DNA from 4 places in the Kitasatospora sp. NPDC094019 genome. Region 2 is predicted to be linked to each of the others. Evidence: riboswitches for the same ligand, from Rfam matches in the RefSeq annotation. Region 2 holds a riboswitch; each other region holds the start of a gene.
The links. A riboswitch is a leader RNA that binds a small molecule or an ion and turns the genes downstream of it on or off. The one in region 2 is predicted to bind cyclic di-AMP.
Positions count from the first base shown of each region.

Region 1: another riboswitch for cyclic di-AMP. It lies ahead of ACIQ9P_RS02230 (NlpC/P60 family protein); the one in region 2 lies ahead of ACIQ9P_RS17310 (transglycosylase family protein).
Region 3: another riboswitch for cyclic di-AMP. It lies ahead of ACIQ9P_RS29470 (peptidoglycan DD-metalloendopeptidase family protein); the one in region 2 lies ahead of ACIQ9P_RS17310 (transglycosylase family protein).
Region 4: another riboswitch for cyclic di-AMP. It lies ahead of ACIQ9P_RS18250 (family 16 glycosylhydrolase); the one in region 2 lies ahead of ACIQ9P_RS17310 (transglycosylase family protein).

Region 1 covers NZ_JBIWIF010000001.1:480,935-484,981, forward strand. Annotated here, with positions in the region: gene ACIQ9P_RS02225 (NlpC/P60 family protein) at 1-685, opposite strand, end outside; gene ACIQ9P_RS02230 (NlpC/P60 family protein) at 962-2,128, opposite strand; cyclic di-AMP (ydaO/yuaA leader) riboswitch at 2,139-2,291, opposite strand; gene ACIQ9P_RS02235 (NlpC/P60 family protein) at 2,635-3,678, opposite strand; gene ACIQ9P_RS02240 (NYN domain-containing protein) at 3,891-4,047, opposite strand, start outside.
Region 2 covers NZ_JBIWIF010000007.1:16,878-20,924, reverse strand. Annotated here, with positions in the region: gene ACIQ9P_RS17320 (LacI family DNA-binding transcriptional regulator) at 1-717, shown strand, start outside; gene ACIQ9P_RS17315 (hypothetical protein) at 840-1,040, opposite strand; gene ACIQ9P_RS17310 (transglycosylase family protein) at 1,222-2,499, opposite strand; cyclic di-AMP (ydaO/yuaA leader) riboswitch at 2,486-2,651, opposite strand; gene ACIQ9P_RS17305 (hypothetical protein) at 2,919-4,047, shown strand, end outside.
Region 3 covers NZ_JBIWIF010000016.1:37,044-41,090, forward strand. Annotated here, with positions in the region: gene purB (adenylosuccinate lyase) at 1-58, shown strand, start outside; gene ACIQ9P_RS29465 (MFS transporter) at 162-1,685, opposite strand; cyclic di-AMP (ydaO/yuaA leader) riboswitch at 1,997-2,160, shown strand; gene ACIQ9P_RS29470 (peptidoglycan DD-metalloendopeptidase family protein) at 2,164-3,183, shown strand; gene ACIQ9P_RS29475 (DUF2470 domain-containing protein) at 3,589-4,047, opposite strand, start outside.
Region 4 covers NZ_JBIWIF010000007.1:237,823-241,869, forward strand. Annotated here, with positions in the region: gene ACIQ9P_RS18245 (hypothetical protein) at 4-624, shown strand; gene ACIQ9P_RS18250 (family 16 glycosylhydrolase) at 652-1,917, opposite strand; cyclic di-AMP (ydaO/yuaA leader) riboswitch at 1,921-2,090, opposite strand; gene ACIQ9P_RS18255 (MoaF-related domain-containing protein) at 2,395-2,724, shown strand; gene ACIQ9P_RS18260 (alpha/beta hydrolase) at 2,797-3,945, opposite strand.

The sequences.
Region 1 (4,047 bases), on a different contig from region 2:
CGGTGCCCCGGGTGGCGCGCTGCTCGGCCTCGCGGGCGTCCTGGGCGGCGAGCCGGGCGCGTTCGGTCACGCCCAGGCTGTTGAGCAGCCGCTGCGCCCTGGCCAGCCGCTGCTGGATCTGCTGCTTGCCGTCGGCCAGGGTCCGGCGGGTCTGTTCCAGTTCGGCGAGCTTGGCCGACGCCTCGGCCCGGCGCTGGTCGAGCACCCGCTGACGGCCCAGCACCTCGTGCAGGGTCTCGTTCTGCCGCTCGGCCGCCTGGTCCAGGGTGCGGGCCCGGGAGAGGTAGCCCTCCGGGTCGGTGGACAGCATCAGCTGGACCGTCTGCGCCATCCCGCCGCCCCGGTACTCCGCCCCGGCCACGGTGGCGAGGTCGCCGCGCAGCTGGTTGAGCTCGTCCTGGGAGAGGGCGATCTGCTGCTGGAGCGTGCCGGTCTCGTGCTGGAGCCGCTGCTGCGCCTCCTGGGCGGCGTTGAAGCGCTCCGAAGCCTGCTCGGCCTCGTCGTAGAGCTGCTCCACCTGGGCCTTGACGTCCTTGCGGTTCGCCGGGGCGTCGGGCGCGCCGGGAGCCGCCTGCGCGGTACCGCCGGTCGCCACGCCCAGCGCGGTGGTGGCCGCGGCGGTGAGCACCAGCGCCCGGGCGAGCGTGTGTGCGCCTGACAGCGGGGAACGGCGGTGCGCGGTCATACGACGTCGGCTCCGATCCTGGGCCGGGACCCGCCGCCGCACCGGACCGGTCGGCTGTCGAAGCGGGCGTCCGGTGGCAGACGTTAGCGAGTCAGGGCAACCGTTTCCAAACCCCTCCGAATCCGAATATTCAGGCACTGATCGGACATCAGAACGGTTCGCTCCCCGCAGCTCCCGAGGACCGGCCGACGACCGGGCGGCGCCCCGGGGGAAAACCGCAGGCCCGGCCTCCCCTCGGGGGAGACCGGGCCTGCCGGGAGCCTGTGGACCCTGGGGTCAGAGGCGCACGATGGTGTTGACCGGCATGTTGGACGCCGACTCGTAGCGCACCGACGCGCCCGGCTTCGGGGCGTGGATGACCTGGCCGCCGCCGACGTAGATGCCGACGTGGTGGCGGTCGCCGTAGAAGATCACCAGGTCGCCGGGCTGGGCCTGGGAGATGTCCGAGCCGATCCGGGTACCGGCGTTGGCCTGCTCCTGCGAGGTCCGCGGCAGCGACACACCCGCCTGGGCGTACGCCCAGCCGGTGAGGCCGGAGCAGTCGAAGGAGTTCGGGCCGGTGGCGCCGTAGACGTACGGGGAGCCGAGCTTGCTCTCGGCGGCGGCGATCGCGGCGGCGGCGCGCGAGCCGTTGGCGGCGGGCGCGGCGGGCTTGGCCGCGGCGGCGGGCGCCGACGCGGGCGCCGAGGCGGGCGCGCTCAGGTCGCTGCGGGTGGTGTCGCGGGTGGCGCGCTCGGCGTCGGCCTTCGCCTTGGCGACCTTGGCGGCCTCGGCCTTCGCGGCGTCCGCCTTGGCCTTGGCCTCGGCGGCGGCCTTCTCCTCGGCCGCGCGCAGGGCCTGGCGCTCCTGCTCGGTGAGCGTGTTGAGCAGCTGCTGCGCCTTCGCCAGCTTGCCCTGGACCTCGTCCTTGGAGGTCTTCAGCTGCTGGGTGGTGGACTCCAGCTCGCCGAGCTTGGCCTGGGTCTCGGTGCGGTCCTGGTCGAGCCTGCGCTGCTGCTCCTGGAGCTCCTTCAGCGCGCCGGACTGGGTGGAACCGGCCTGGTTCAGGGCGTCGGCCTGGCTGAGGAAGTTGTCCGGGCTGGCGGACAGCATCAGCTGGACGGTCTGCGATATGCCGCCGGTGCGGTACTGCTCGCCGGCGATCTCGGAGAGGCCGCCCTGGGCCTCCGTCACCACGGCCTGCTGGCGGGCGACCTTGTCCTGCAGGTCGGCGACCTGCTTCTGCAGCTCCTGCTGCTTGGCCTGGGCGCCGTTGTACTTCTCGGTCGCGACCTCGGCCTGCTCGTTGAGCTGGTCGACCTGCTCCTTGACCTGGTCCTTGGTCGGCGCGGGGTCGGCGTGGGCGCCGGACTGCGCGGAGAGGGCGACGGCAGCGGCGGCGAGACCGGTCATGATCGAGACCCGGGTGCGGCCGGCGGGCTTGGGACGACGATGGGACGCCACGAAGGCGGACTCCTTCTTCCTCATCCGCCTACCGGGTGAGCTGACGGGTTCGGGCGGAAGCGTGCCCTACGACGCCTCACCGTCCGCGCGAGCGGCCGACCTGGCGCCGATTCACCCCGGAGGAACGTGGTTCCCCGGCTCCGCTCCCCAGCGGACCCCCGACTGCTGGGTCTGGTTCGGACGGGCGCCTGAGGCCCCGCCCGGCTGCTTCGCGAACTCGGCGGTGAACCCCACCGCCACCCAGGCTGAGTGATCGACTGTGCGGGGTTCGAAGCACGACCCTAGTAACAGATCCGTGATCCGTTCAAATCCTTGTCAGAAAAAAGTCAGAAGAATACCCAAGTTCCTTTGTGAATATGACCGACCGTGATCACATCCCCACATCGGGCTGATCATTTTCCCCCGAACGGCCGAGCGCCCACTTCAAACCCCAGTGCCACCCCCGGTCGGAGGTGGCACTGGTCACAACGGCCGGAAACAGCCCTCGGGAGTGTCGTGGCGGAGCGTCAGACCCGGCGGATCGCGTTGATCGGCATGGCGTCGGCCTTCATCACCTTCACCACGTCACCGGTGTGCGGCGCGTGCACGACCATGCCGTTGCCGATGTACATGCCGACGTGGCTGCGGTCGGCGCGATAGATGATCAGATCGCCCGGCTGCGCCTCGGCGAGGGACGGCACCCGGCTACCGTAGTTGGCCTGGGCCTGCGAGGTACGCGGCAGCGAGACACCCGCCTTGGCGTAGGACCAGACCATCAGGCCGGAGCAGTCGAAGGTGTTCGGGCCGACGTCGCCCCAGCCGTAGGGGGAACCCTGCTTGCTCATCGCGTTGGCGACCGCCGACCCCGCCATACCGCTGACCTGGGGCAGGCTGGCCGGGTCGGTGCGCTCGCTGCCGCGCGAGGCGCGGTCGGACTGCTGCTGCGCCGCCTTGACGGCCGCGCGGTCGGCGGCGCTGAGCGAGTTCAGCAGCTCCTGCGCCTCCCGGAGCTTCTTGCCGACCTCGGTCTTGGACTGGTTCAGGTCCTTGGTGGTGCTGTCCAGCGAGGCCAGCACGGCCGCGGCCTCGGCCTTCTGCTGGTCGAGCCGGCGCTGCTGGTCCTGCAGCCCCTTGAGCGCCTCGGCCTGGCTGGAGCTGGCCTGCTGCACGCTGGAAGCCTTGTCCAGGTACCCGGACGGGTCGGAGGACAGCATCAGCTGGACGGACGGGTCGATGCCGCCGGTGCGGTACTGCTCGCCCGCCACCGCGGCCAGCCCCGACTGGAGCTGGGTCATCTGCTCCTGCCCGCGCGCGACCTGGTCCTGGAGCTGGTCCGACTGCTTGCGCAGCTGGTCGGCCCGCTCCTTGGCGCCGTTGTACCGTTCGGTGGCCTGTTCGGCCTCCTCGTTCAGCTGGTCGATCTGCGCCTTGACGTCGTCCTTCTTGGGCGACGGGCTAGGCGCTGCGTGAGCGGCGACCTGGGCGGAGAGTGCGACCGCGGTCGCAGCGGCGGCCGTGAGCACGGAGACCCGCGCGCGGCTCGGCTGCTTGGGACGGCGGTGGGAGGCCAAGAGGACCGGCTCCTTCTTCCAATGGACTCACCCGATGGGGTGAGAATCCGGAAAATAGGTTTGACGCCAGACCCTAGTGAAGATCCACGTTTCGCGCCACTCCCACGATTGCGTGAACCTGCCGCCCGCACCCGGACTTCACGAAACCCGCACAAGACCGCAATCCCGGCACTGACCAGCCGTCATTCCGGCCCGCTCGGCGGCCCCGAGGACTACGGACGGGCCAGCCGGTTCAGCAGCAGGACCGATGCGACGGGGCGCGCGCCCGCCTTCCGCACGCCGTCCGCCACCTCCTTGTCCGCCGAGACCACCACCACCGGACGGCCCTGCGGCTCCGCCCGGACCAGCCGGCGGATCAGCTCGTCCGCC
Region 2 (4,047 bases):
ACCGAGGACGAGCTGGTCGAGATGCTGGTCGACCGGGGCGTGGCGGGCATCGTCTTCGTCTCGGGCCTGCACGCGGACAGCACCGCCGACCACGACCGCTACGCCCGGCTGGCCGGGCGCGGGGTGCCGTTCGTGCTGATCAACGGTTACAGCGAGAAGATCGACGCGCCGTTCATCTCGCCGGACGACCGGGCCGCGATGTGGATGGCCGTCCAGCACCTGGCCGAACTCGGCCACGAGCGGATCGGCCTGGCGGTCGGGCAGCGGCGGTACGTGCCGGTGCTGCGCAAGATCGAGGGCTTCACGGCGGCCCTGCGGGAGGTGCTCGGGTACACCCGGGAGGAGGCCGAGGAGTCGGTCCGGCACACGCTGTTCAGCGTGGAGGGCGGGCACGCGGCGGCCGGGGCGCTGCTGGACAAGGGCTGCACGGCGATCGTCTGCGGCAGCGACATGATGGCGCTCGGCGCGATCCGGGCGGTCCGTCAGCGGGGCCTGGCGGTGCCGCAGGACGTCTCGGTGGTCGGTTTCGACGACTCGCCGCTGATAGCTTTCACCGAGCCGCCGCTGACCACCGTGCGCCAGCCGGTGGAGGCGATGGCCACCGCGGCCGTGGACGCCCTGCTGGAGGAGGTCGGCGGGAACGCCGTCCAGCGCGGGGAGTTCACGTTCCAGCCGGAGCTGGTGATGCGCGGTTCCACCGGGGCACGCGCGCGCTGAGGACAGGACGAGGGGCCCGGGAGCGACGATCCGCTCCCGGGCCCCTCGGTGTTCGCGCCCGGCCCTCCCGGACGGCGGGCCGGTCCTGGCCCGCCCCCGGATGCCGGGTCGGTGCCTGCCGCTCAGCCTTCCTGGACGGTGGGCCGGTCCTGGGCGGTCCGGTGACCGTCGGCGGCGTCACCGGTACGGGCCCCGGTGCGTCGGCCCCGCTCCAGGAAGTCGCGGAGGATCAGTTCGACGGCGTCCTGCGGGTTCTTGGTGCCGGACAGCATCATCACGTCGATCGCGAGATTGGCGTCGAGCGAGACGGTGACCTGGGCCATGGTGACTCCTCCTCGGGTGCAGGGCAGCAGCATGCCCGCCGGAGGCGCGTTCTGACCATGGCGGTCCGGATCCGGGTCCGGACCCGTGAGTGGGCCGGCTCCGGAGAGCGGCCGTGCGGGCATGCCTCGGCCCCCGGGGAGAGGAGCGACGGCTCTCCCCGGGGGCCTCGGTGCGATCGGATCAGACCCGGCCGGCGAAGTCCGGCGCCCAGTTGGCGACGGTCTGGACCCGCACGCCCGAGCTCGGGTTGGCGGCCTCGACGTACTTGCCGTCACCGACGTAGAGCGCGACGTGGTAGACGCCGGAGTCCTGGCCGTTGTTGGACCAGAACAGCAGGTCGCCCGCCTTGAGCGAGTCCAGCGACACGTGGGTGGACGCGGCGGCCTGGTCGGCGGCGACGCGCGGGACGGAGACGCCCGCGGCGCGCAGCGCGGCCTGGGTCAGGCCGGAGCAGTCCCAGCCGCCGTTGCCGGTGCCGCCGTAGACGTACGCCTGACCGACCTTCGACTGGGCGAAGGAGACGGCGGCGGCCATGCTGCCGGTGGCGGCCGGGGCGGGGGCCGGGGTCTCGGCCTTCGCCGCGGGCTGGGCGGCGGGCTCGGCGGCGGTGCCGGAGCCGTTCTGCTGGCCCTTGCCGCGGTTGAACCAGTCGAAGCCCTGGCCGGCCTTGTCCGCGGCCGGGGCCTTCGCCTCGGCGCGGTCGCCGAGGGTCAGGTGCTGGCCCGGGTAGATGCTGTGCGGGCCCTCGGCCAGGGTGGCGCGGTTGAGCTCGTACAGCCGCTCCCAGCCGCCCTGGACGTGGTTCTTGTCGGCGATGGTGGAGAGCCAGTCGCCGGCGACCACGGTGTAGTCGGCGGAGGCGTCCTGGCCCGCCTGGCGGTGCCACTTCTGCCAGTCCTGGCCGCCGGTGGGCCGCTGGGCGGCGTCGGAGGCGGCCGGGGCCGGGTTCGCGGGCTTGGCGGCCTGCTGGCGGTCGGCGGGCTTCTCGGCCGGCTTGGCGGCCGGGGCGGGGGTCTTGGCGGTCGGCGCGGCGGTGGCCGAGGTGTCCACGGCGGGGGCGGCGCCGCCCTTGGTCAGACCGGCCTGGACCGAGCAGACCGGCCAGGCGCCGGGGCCCTGGACGGCGAGCACCTTCTCGGCGATCGCGATCTGCTGGTCCTTGCTGGCGAGGTCGGCGCGGGCGGCGAAGGAGGTGCCGCCGAACTCGGCCCAGGTGGAGTTGGTGAACTGGAGTCCGCCGTAGAAGCCGTTGCCGGTGTTGATGCTCCAGTTGCCGGTGCTCTCGCACTGGGCGACCTTGTCCCAGGTGGCGACGGAGGCGGCCGAGGCGGTCCCGGCGGTGAGGCAGGGGACGGTGAGGCCGATGCCCGCGACGCCGAGGGCGGCGATCGCGCGGCGGGTACGGCCGGACAGACGGGTGCCGTTGGTGGGCAGCATGAAGACTGGGTCCTCTCCCACGCCTGCGAGGTGAGCTGTCGGATTCGGGCCGGAGTAGCCCGGCCGCGCTGTGGACGCGGCTTCACCCCTAGCCCGGGCCCGGTCCGAGGACCGGTCCTGGGCGAACTACCTGTGGTTCCCCCGCTCCTGCCGTGATGCATTGCACTGCCAGCACGCCCGACGGCAGGACTCGGCGTCGCGGACGGGCTGGGTCCGTGTGGCCACGAACGGGGAGCACGTTAAGCAGAGCCGGCTTCAAACCGCAAACATGTGTGATGACCGTCACAGTTTACGAAAGACGTGCTGAACGGCTGTCCTTCATGATCAGAAATGACCGATTTCCGGCAACGCCCGTCATGGCCAACGCAACTGCCTATGCTTCAGAGCGTCGGCACCCCACCGACGCCGACGCAGCCGCCCGGGGGGAGGGCTACGCACCGATGGGCATCGACGAGGAGCCGGACGCCGCCCGTCCGGACGTCAGGCCACGCGGAGCACACCGCAGGGCAAAGCACCGCAGAGCGGACATCACGCCCGAACCACCCCGAACTCCCGTAAGCCGTCGCGTACTACTGCGCTGGCTGGCCGTCGGTACCGCCTTCGCGGCGGTCAGCGGGGAGGAGGTCCTGCGCCGCTCGCTGACCGGTGAGACCCGGCTGGTCACCCCGGCCGCCGTCGTCGGCCCCACCCCGTCCGGGGCGGCCGCCCCGATGGGCCGGGACGGCGGCCACGGCGCCGCCCCGCCGGACTCCGCCGCCTCCGGCACCGGACCCCCCGAGCAGCCCGCCCCCGCGCCCACCGTCGACCAGGGCGGCCGCCGCTGGTCCGACCGGACCGGCTGGGGCGGCAGTCCGCCCGGACCGCGCGCCGCCGTCCGGATCACCGACAAGGTCCTGCTCGACACCGACGCCGAGGTCGGCTCGCTGCTGGTCGAGCCGGGCGGCAGCCTCACCTTCGCCACCGACCGCACCCTCACCCTCGCCGCCGCCGGCAACGTCGAGATCCGCGGTTCCCTCGCCCTCGCCCCCGACGGCGACCGGGTCCACACCCTCCGCTTCCCCGCCGTCGACGAGAAGCGCTTCCGGGGTGACGGCATGACCGTGGTCGACACCGACGTCGGCCTCTGGGTCACCGGCGCCGGCTACCTGCGGCTGGACGGCGCGGCCAAGACCGCCTGGGTCCGCGCCGAGCGCGAGCTCAGGGCCGGCGACACCGTCGTCGACCTCGCGGCCCCGCCCGCCGGCTGGCTCCCCGGCGACGAACTGGCCGTCACCCCGACCGGCCCGCCCGATCAGGACGGCTTCGCCGCCGCCTACGACCTCGTCACCGTGCGGTCCGTCAGCGGAACCACCGTCACCCTGGAGACCCCGCTCAGGTACCCGCATCCCAGGGTCGCGGCCGGAGGGGGCGTCACCGTCGGCGCCGAACTGCTCAACCTCACCCGCAGCGTCCGGGTCGAGGGCAGCGCCAAGGGCCGCGCCCACGTCCACCTCACCAGCACCCGCCGGGCCGACGTCCGGCACGCCGCGCTGCGCTGGGTCGGGCCGCGCGCCGACACCAAGGAGACCT
Region 3 (4,047 bases), on a different contig from region 2:
GGCCGTCGCGGCCGCGTACCCGGAGGCCGCCAAGTACGCGCCGGGCGACATCCTCTGACGGTTGTCCGACCCCGGTTTCCGGGCCCCGTCGCCGTCGAGGCGGCGGGGCCCTCGGCGTGTCCGGAGTGAGGTCGGGTGCGGTCGGGTGCCGGCCCGGTCGCTCAGCCCTGGTCCGGCGCCGGGTTGCCCCGGTCCGGCGCCGGGTGGCCCGGGTCGAGGGGCGGGGCGTTGGTCCCGCAGGCGTAGCGGCAGTCCGGTTCGGCCACCGGACGGTGGTCCTCCGGGGCCAGGACGTTGCCGTGGACGGTGGCCAGGGCCGTGAGCCCGCCCGCCACGAGCAGCCCGGCGCAGATCAGCATCGCGGTGTGGAAGGCGGAGTCGACGGACTCCGGCACCTGGTAGGCGTCACCGCTCAGACCGGCCAGCGAGGGCAGCGCGGCGACCGCCAGCAGACCCGCTGCCCGGGCCGCGGCGTTGTTGACCCCGCTCGCGATGCCCGCGTGCCGCACCTCGACCGCCGCCAGCACGGTCGCCGTCAGCGGTGCGACCAGCAGCACCATCCCGCTCCCCATCACCGCGACGGCGGGCAGTACGTCCGTCCAGTAGGAGGCGTCGGGCCCGATCCGCAGCATCAGCAGCACGCCGACCGCGCACAGCAGCGGGCCCACGGTGAGCGGCAGCCGCGGGCCGATCCGCTTGCCGAGCCGGCCCGCCCGGGCGGAGAGCGCCAGCATGATCACGGTGATCGGCACCAGGGCGAGTCCGGAGACCAGCGGGGAGAAGCCGGAGACGATCTGCAGCTGGACGACCAGGAGGAAGAAGACCCCGCTGAACGCCGCGTACACGGCGAGGGTGACCAGGTTGACGGCGGTGAACAGCCGGGAGGAGAACAGGCCCAGCGGCAGCATCGGCTCCGGGGTGCGGCGCTCGACCACGACGAAGGCGGCGCCGAGCAGGAGCCCGGCCGTGCCGGTGACCCAGACCGCGGGGGAGAGGCCGCTCCCGGCGGCGGTCAGCGCGTAGGTGATCGAGCCGAGCGCCAGGGCGGCCAGCACCGCGCCGAGCACGTCGAAGCGACCGGTGGAGGTCTCGTCCCGGCTCTCCGGGACGTGTCGGGCGGTCACCAGGACCACCATCGCGGCCAGCGGCAGGTTCAGCAGGAAGATCCAGCGCCAGCCCGGGCCGTCCACCAGCCAGCCGCCGAGGAACGGGCCGACCGCCGCCGACACACCGCCGAAGCCGGACCAGAGGCCGACCGCCGCCGAGCGGTCGTCCGGATGGAACACCGCCTGGAGCATCGCCAGCGAGCCCGGGGTCAGCAGCGCCCCGCCGATGCCCTGAACGGCGCGGGCCGCGATCAGTACCTCGATGGTCGGCGCGGCGGCGCAGGCCGCGGACGCGGCGGCGAACCAGACCACGCCCAGGAGGAAGACCCGGCGCCGCCCGTACCGGTCGCCGAGCGCGCCGCCGAGCAGGATCAGGCCCGCCAGGGTGAGCAGATAGGCGTTGAGCGTCCATTGCAGGGCGTCGAGTCGGGCGCCCAGATCGGTGCCGATCCGGGGCAGTGCGACGTTCACGACGGTCCCGTCGAGCATCGCCATGCTGGAGCCGAGCACCGTCGCCAGAAGTACCCAGCGGCCCTGCGCGGTGCCCAGGCGCAGGGGGGCTGCATCGGTGGTGGTCACGGCCCATGGTGAGGCTCCCGGGGGTGACGTGACAAGGGTCACCGGGGGTGTGTCGGGGATGTCCGTTCCGTGAGTGATCGTGTGCGGACCGGTCACGACTTCGGCGGAGGGTGGCGGATCACGTGCGCGCAGTGAATGGATTGTGTGCGTACTGTGCATGCCTTTCATGCGGAGCGTCACGGTGTTCCGGACTTTGGTCCCGGAAAACGGAGATCGACATTGCTTCACCCGAACGGATGGGTTTTAGTTCAGCGACCGCCCGGCGTCAGCCCGGGTGGCCACCGGGTGGAACGCCTAGTCCTGCCGCTGCCCGGTGGTACGCAACGAACTCTGTACGGCAGGAGCGGGGGACCCACAGGTAAGTCGCCGGACCCGAATTGACGGTCCGGCTTGGGGTGAAGCCGCATTTCTCTGCGGCCGGGCAACTCCAGCCCGAACCCGACAGCTCACCTCGCAGGCGTCGGAGAGGACAGCTTCCATGCCCGCACAGGCACGTCGTATCGCCATGCCCCGCGCCGTCCGCATCGGTATCGCCACCGCCGTCACCGGCGCCGCTTTCGCCCTCCCGCTGGTGACCACCGTCACCGCCCAGGCGCACGAGGCCCCGGCCGCCGGCCACGCGCAGCGGAGCAGCACCTGGACCGGCGCCACCAGCGCCGATGCCACGCCGGCCGCCGCCGCTCCGGTCGCCGAGGCGGCCCCGGCCGCTCCCGCCGCCGAGGCCGCTCCGGTCGACTACAAGGTCGTCGGCGGGGACACCCTGTCGAAGATCGCCGACGCGAAGAACGTCGAGGGTGGCTGGAAGGCGCTGTTCGAGCACAACCGCTCGGTCATCGGCGCCGACCCCAACCTCATCTACCCGGGCCAGCAGCTCGCGCTCGGCGCCGAGGCCGCGAAGCCGGCCGCTCCGGCCGCGCCCGCCACCAAGGCGCAGACCTCGCAGGACTCGGTGAAGCCGGCCGCTCCGGCCGCCAAGCCCGCCAAGCCCGCTCCGGCCGTGAAGCCGGCGGCCCCGGCTGCCAAGCCCGCCGTTCAGGCCGTCGTCGCCCCGGTCGCGAAGCCGGCCACCCCGGCCCCGGCCGCCGCCACCTCGGGCTTCTTCGCCCCGCTGGCCAACCCGAAGCTCGGCACCGCCTACGGCGTGGCCGGCTCGATGTGGGCCTCCGGCCACCACACCGGCGCCGACTTCGTCGCCTCCACCGGCACCCCGCTGCGCGCTGTCGCGGCCGGCACCGTGGTGAAGGCCGGCAACGGCGGCGCGTACGGCAACGAGGTCGAGATCAAGCTCGCCGACGGCAAGTACGCCGAGTACGCGCACCTGTCCTCGATCGGCGTGTCCGTCGGTCAGACCGTCACCGCCGGCCAGCAGATCGGCCTCTCCGGTGCGACCGGCAACGTGACCGGCCCGCACCTGCACTTCGAGATCCGCACCGGCTCGGAGTACGGCTCGGACATCGACCCGATCGCCTACCTGCGGGCGCACGGCGTCGCGCTCTGACCTTCGGTCGGAGCATCTGCCACCGCTGGGTGCGGGGCGAAACGACCTCCCGGGATGGTCATGTCGGGTGACCGCTCGACCGGTGGTCGCCGCACCTCAGCGGATCGACGGGCGCGGGACACGCCCGTCCTGCCGACCGGCCCGGCCCGCGAGACTTCTCTCGCGGGCCGGGCCGGTCGTCGTCGTGTCCGGGGGCGGGGTTCCGGGTGTGAGCGGTTCGAGTGTTCGGCAACTCTCCGTCGGCGTGGGGCGGGGAGTTGATCGAGGGTCAGGACAGTTGGCGCGGTGCGGGCCGATGCGGGCCGATGCGGGCCGATGCGGGCCGATGCGGGCCGGTGCGGTGCGGTGCGGGTCTGTGCGGTGCGGCCGGTCCGGGCCGGTCCGGGCCGGCCCGGGGCGGCGGGTTCAGGACCGGTGGACGGCCGGCTCCTGCTCGGCGGCGGACAGCAGTTGGTGCACCCGGTGGCCGAACTCGTCCGCGTCGCGGGCGGGTTCGAGGAAGACCAGCCGGACGTCGCGGTGGCCGTGCGGGTGGTCCAGTCGGAGCACCAGGCCGTACCGGTCGAGCGCGAGCGGGCGGACGTCGGGCCGGTCGGCGAGCAGCGCCGGTTCGAGCAGCCGGGTGAGCACGGCGAGCGCGTCCGGGTGGTCGTCGGCGAGGTGCGTGAGCAGTCCGGCCTCGTAGCGGGCCAGCGGGTCGGGGGCGGCGGCCGCGAGGTCGGCGCCGGTGATCGCCGTGGTGCCGTACGGGGTCGAGAGCACGGCGTGCGCGACGTCGAGGCGCAGGTGCACGCTGAGGCCGTCGTCGGCGAGGTGGGCGAGGTGGAGCCGTCCGGCCAGGGTGAGACGGCCGCGGACCCGGTC
Region 4 (4,047 bases), 220 kb from region 2:
GCGATGACCCGCAGCGGTTCCGTTCGAGGACTTCTCGGCAGGTCGTTGGTGGCGGGGTGCGCGGTGGCGGTACTGGCCGCCGGGCAGGCCGGGGCGGTCTGCCCGGACGACAAGGCGCCCGCGCCCGGGACGAGTGCCCCGGCGCCGGGGGCCGGCGACCCCGGCGCCGCGGAGCCGGGCACGAACGCCGACCCGGCCGCGGCGGCCAAGCACTCGGACTCCGACCTCTACGTCGTCCGGATCGACCCGGACCCGGCCGCGCCCGGCGGCAGCACCGTCCTGCACGCCTTCATCGGCAACCTCGGGCCCGACCGGACCGCCTCACCGTTCACCGTCGTGGTCACCCTGCCCGAAGGGGTGACGGCCGAGGGGCCGTTCTTCCCGGAGAACTGCTACGAGTTCCAGAACGGCCACCGGGTGCGCTGTACCTTCCCGGCCGGTCTGCCGAAGTTCCGCAGCGCGACGGCGCTGATCCCGCTGCGGCTCTCCGGCGACGTCCCGCTCGGCGAGCTGACGGGCGGCTACGTCGCGGTGCGCGGCGACGACGACCGGAACGAGGCGAACAACCGGCAGCCGTTCGCGATCGAGGTCGTCGAGACCACCGGTCCGAGGCCGATCGTCTGACCGTCGGCCCCGGACCGGTGGCTGCTTCTAGCGGTACACCCGGACGTAGTCCGCCGCGAAGGTGATCGGCGTGGTGCCCGAGGGCGCGGGGTGGTAGTTCCCCGCGCTCAGGGACAGGTTGAGGATCGGGTACGCCGTCCAGCCGGCGCCGACGCCCTTGCCGTCCGAGAACACCTTGGTGCCGTTGATGTACCAGTCGACCGAGGTGGCACCGTAGTGGGTGCCGACGGTGACCCAGCCGTCCTTCGCGATCGCCTTGGCGTCGGTGACGTACAGGTGGCCCGGGTTGATGTGGTTGGTCAGCTCCAGCAGGTTCGGGTTGTCGCTGTGGTACTCGAAGGAGTCGATCTCCCCGTGGGTACCGCTGGTGCTGTTCCACGTCCACAGCGCCGGCCAGGCGCCGGTGCCGGCCGGGAGCTTGACCCGGGTCTCGATGTAGTCGCCGGTCTTCACCTTGAAGCCCTCACCGGAGTACTCGGTGGTGAGCAGCCCGGTGTCCCATGCCTGCTTGCCGTTCTCCAGCGTGTGCGCGCTCGGCCTGGCGGTGAAGGTGGCGACGCCGCCGGAGACGGCGACGTTGTTCTTGTTCAGCCAGTCGAGCTTGTTGTCGTTCGGGTTGTGGTCGCCGTAGTGGTAGGAGCTGCTCCGGTCGGCGGTCCAGCGGGAGCCGAGGGCGAGGCTGTCGAAGTCGTCCGACCAGGTGAGCTTCTTGCCCGCGACCGGGGCACCCGTGCTGGGGGTGGTCGGGGTCGGCGTGGGGGTCGGCGTGGGAGTGGGGGTCGGTGTGGTGGCGGAGACGACGAGCTGGCGGGAGGGCAGGTTGTGCCAGCCGCCGCCACTGTCCTGCCAGAAGCCGAACTGGGTGTAGGTGCCGGCCGCCAGCGTTCGGGTACCGGTGGTGATCGACAGGCCGCCGGGGCAGACCTGGACGTTGCTCCTGCTGCCGGGGAAGTCGAGGTTGCGCCCGGCCGCGTCCCGGACGCCGACGCCGACCGTCCTCGCGGTGAAGCAGGACGAGGAGTGCAGCGTGAGCGAGGCCGCCGCGGCCTTGCCGGCGACCATGGTGGCCGGGCCGAGCTTGTCCTGGGTGACGGTCGGCAGGGCGGCGGCCTGGGCACCGGTCACGGCGGGGAGGCCGAGCAGTCCGGCACCGGTGACGGCGAGCGCCCCGGCGGCGGCGAGGGCGGCGGTGCGACCCCGGTGGGAGGGACGGGCGTGGCGGGCGGCCGGACGCCGGGCGCGGAGGCCCGGGTTCCGGGCAGGCCGAGGGGGCTGCGGGGAGGCAGTGGGCATGGCAGTGGTCCTCTGCGACGCCTGCGAGGTGAGCTGTCGGGTTCGGGCTGAGGTTGCCCGGCCGTCCGGAGAGCGGCTTCACCCCTAGCCGCGGCACACACGCGCACGGATGCGCGCACGGCCGGGCACTGACCTGGGTCCCCCGCTCCCGTCCGCTGTGGTGCTCGACTGCCGGCCGGCGGGTGGACGGGACTCGGCGTCCCGGCGGCGGGGCTCCGCTGTGGCGGAAGCACCTGCAGGCTAGGCAGGCCGTCCGCGCACGGACAACCTTCCCGGGGCGGTTGTCACGCAGCTCACACCGCCGCCCCGCGCCCCCGGGCGGCGGGTCCGGGTGGCCGGGGTGGCGGGTCCGGCGGGGAAATCGCGCCACGGAGGCGGGGGCGTCGGATAGGTTGGAGATCCATCCGCGCCCGGACCCGTCCGGGTCGCAGCGAGCACCACGACAGCACGTCCAGAGACGAGGAGACCCGCCCCACCATGACCGCGTCCCTGCCCGCCTTCGCCGGCCGTACCTTCCTGTTCCGGGTCGACAACGGCGCGGCCTTCCGCAACGCGTACTCGGCCGACGGCAAGCGGCTGCGCTGGGAGGGCCTCGGCGAGTCGGCGGGCCAGTGGGAGGACGTCTCCCTGCACGTCGCCGAGGTCGGCCCGCAGCTCTACTTCGTCAGCTGGACCGAGGTCAGCGGCATCACCGTGAGCCACGTCATGGACCTGACCCGGATGACGGTCCGCGCGTTCTGGACGTACGAGGGCGAGGGCGGCCGGGTCGGCGAGCTGCACACCGGCACCCTGGAGCAGGTGGCCTGATCGCACGGAAGCCCGCCCGGGTCCGCGAAGCCCGGCCGGTCGCCCATGGGGCCCGGCCGGGCTTCCGTGCGATCAGGCCGAGGGGCTCGCGGCCGGGACCGTCAGCCGCTGGGAGATCCACTCCAGTGAGGAGGGGAGCAGCTTGCTCCAGGTCTCGAAGTTGTGGCCGCCGGTCTCCAGCATGCTGTAGGAGACCTTCATCGGGCTGCGCGTGGCGGCCACGAACGCCTCGGTCTCGCGCCGGTAGTTGCCGTCGCCCTCCCGGGTGCCGGCCAGCAGCACCGAGACCGCGGGCTGCGGCAGGTTCTTGAGACGCCACATCAGGTCGGCCTCGTTGCGGCGCTGTTCGCTGCCGCCGAACAGGTCGCCGGTGCTCGGGTCGTCGGCCGCCTGGTAGTAGCCGGAGAGCGAGACGGCGGTCGGGAACACCTCGGGGTGGCGCATCGCCAGCTTGAGGGCGCAGTACCCGCCGGTGGAGTTGCCCATGAACGCCCAGGCCCGGGGGTCGGCGGAGACCCGGTAGGTCGCCTGGATCGCCGAGGGCACGTCCTTGGTGAAGTACGTCTCGGACTGCGCGGCGCCCGGGATGTCCTCGCACTCGGTGTCCCGGGGCAGCGCGGGCGAGGGGGTCACCAGCACCAGCACCGTGGGCTGCATCCGCCCCTCCTGGAGCAGCTTCAGCGCCGCGCCCGGGTAGTTGAGCCGGGTGACGAGGTTCTTGGCGATGCCCGGGAAGCCGGTGCTGACGACCAGGACCGGGAACTGCTTCTGCTCGTTCCCGGGCTGGAAGTACTGCGGCGGCAGGTAGACGTACCCCTCGGTGGAGAGGCGGGTGGTGGCGCCGTCGATCCGGACCTCGCGGATCTCGCCGGACTTGTCGCGGTCGCGGCCGAGCGCCCCGCCGCCCTGCACCTCGGCGTGGCCGATGGTCTCGACCCGCAGCCGGCCGGAGGCGTCCACCTTGTTGTGGATGACCACCGGACCGCTGTCCCCGGTGCCCAGCAGGTCGTCCCAGCTGCTGTAGAACGCGAAGTAGTTGTTGGCGACCAGGCCGAGCGCGGCGAGCACGGACAGCTGGGTGGCGAGCAGGGCGCCGATCCGGCCGAGCACGGCCTTCCAGTTCCGCTTCGACAGTCTCGGCCACAGCCAGACCGTCCCGGCCATCGCCGCCACGGCGATCAGAACGGTCAGTGCCAGCACCTTGTGGCTCGTCAGACCCATGTCGTATTTGCTCCCACGCCTCGTACTCCCCCGCCCCCGGGGGAAGGACACCCGGGAGGGCCGCCCCGGTTCCCCCGTCCGCGGCGGGGTGCCGTCGCCGAG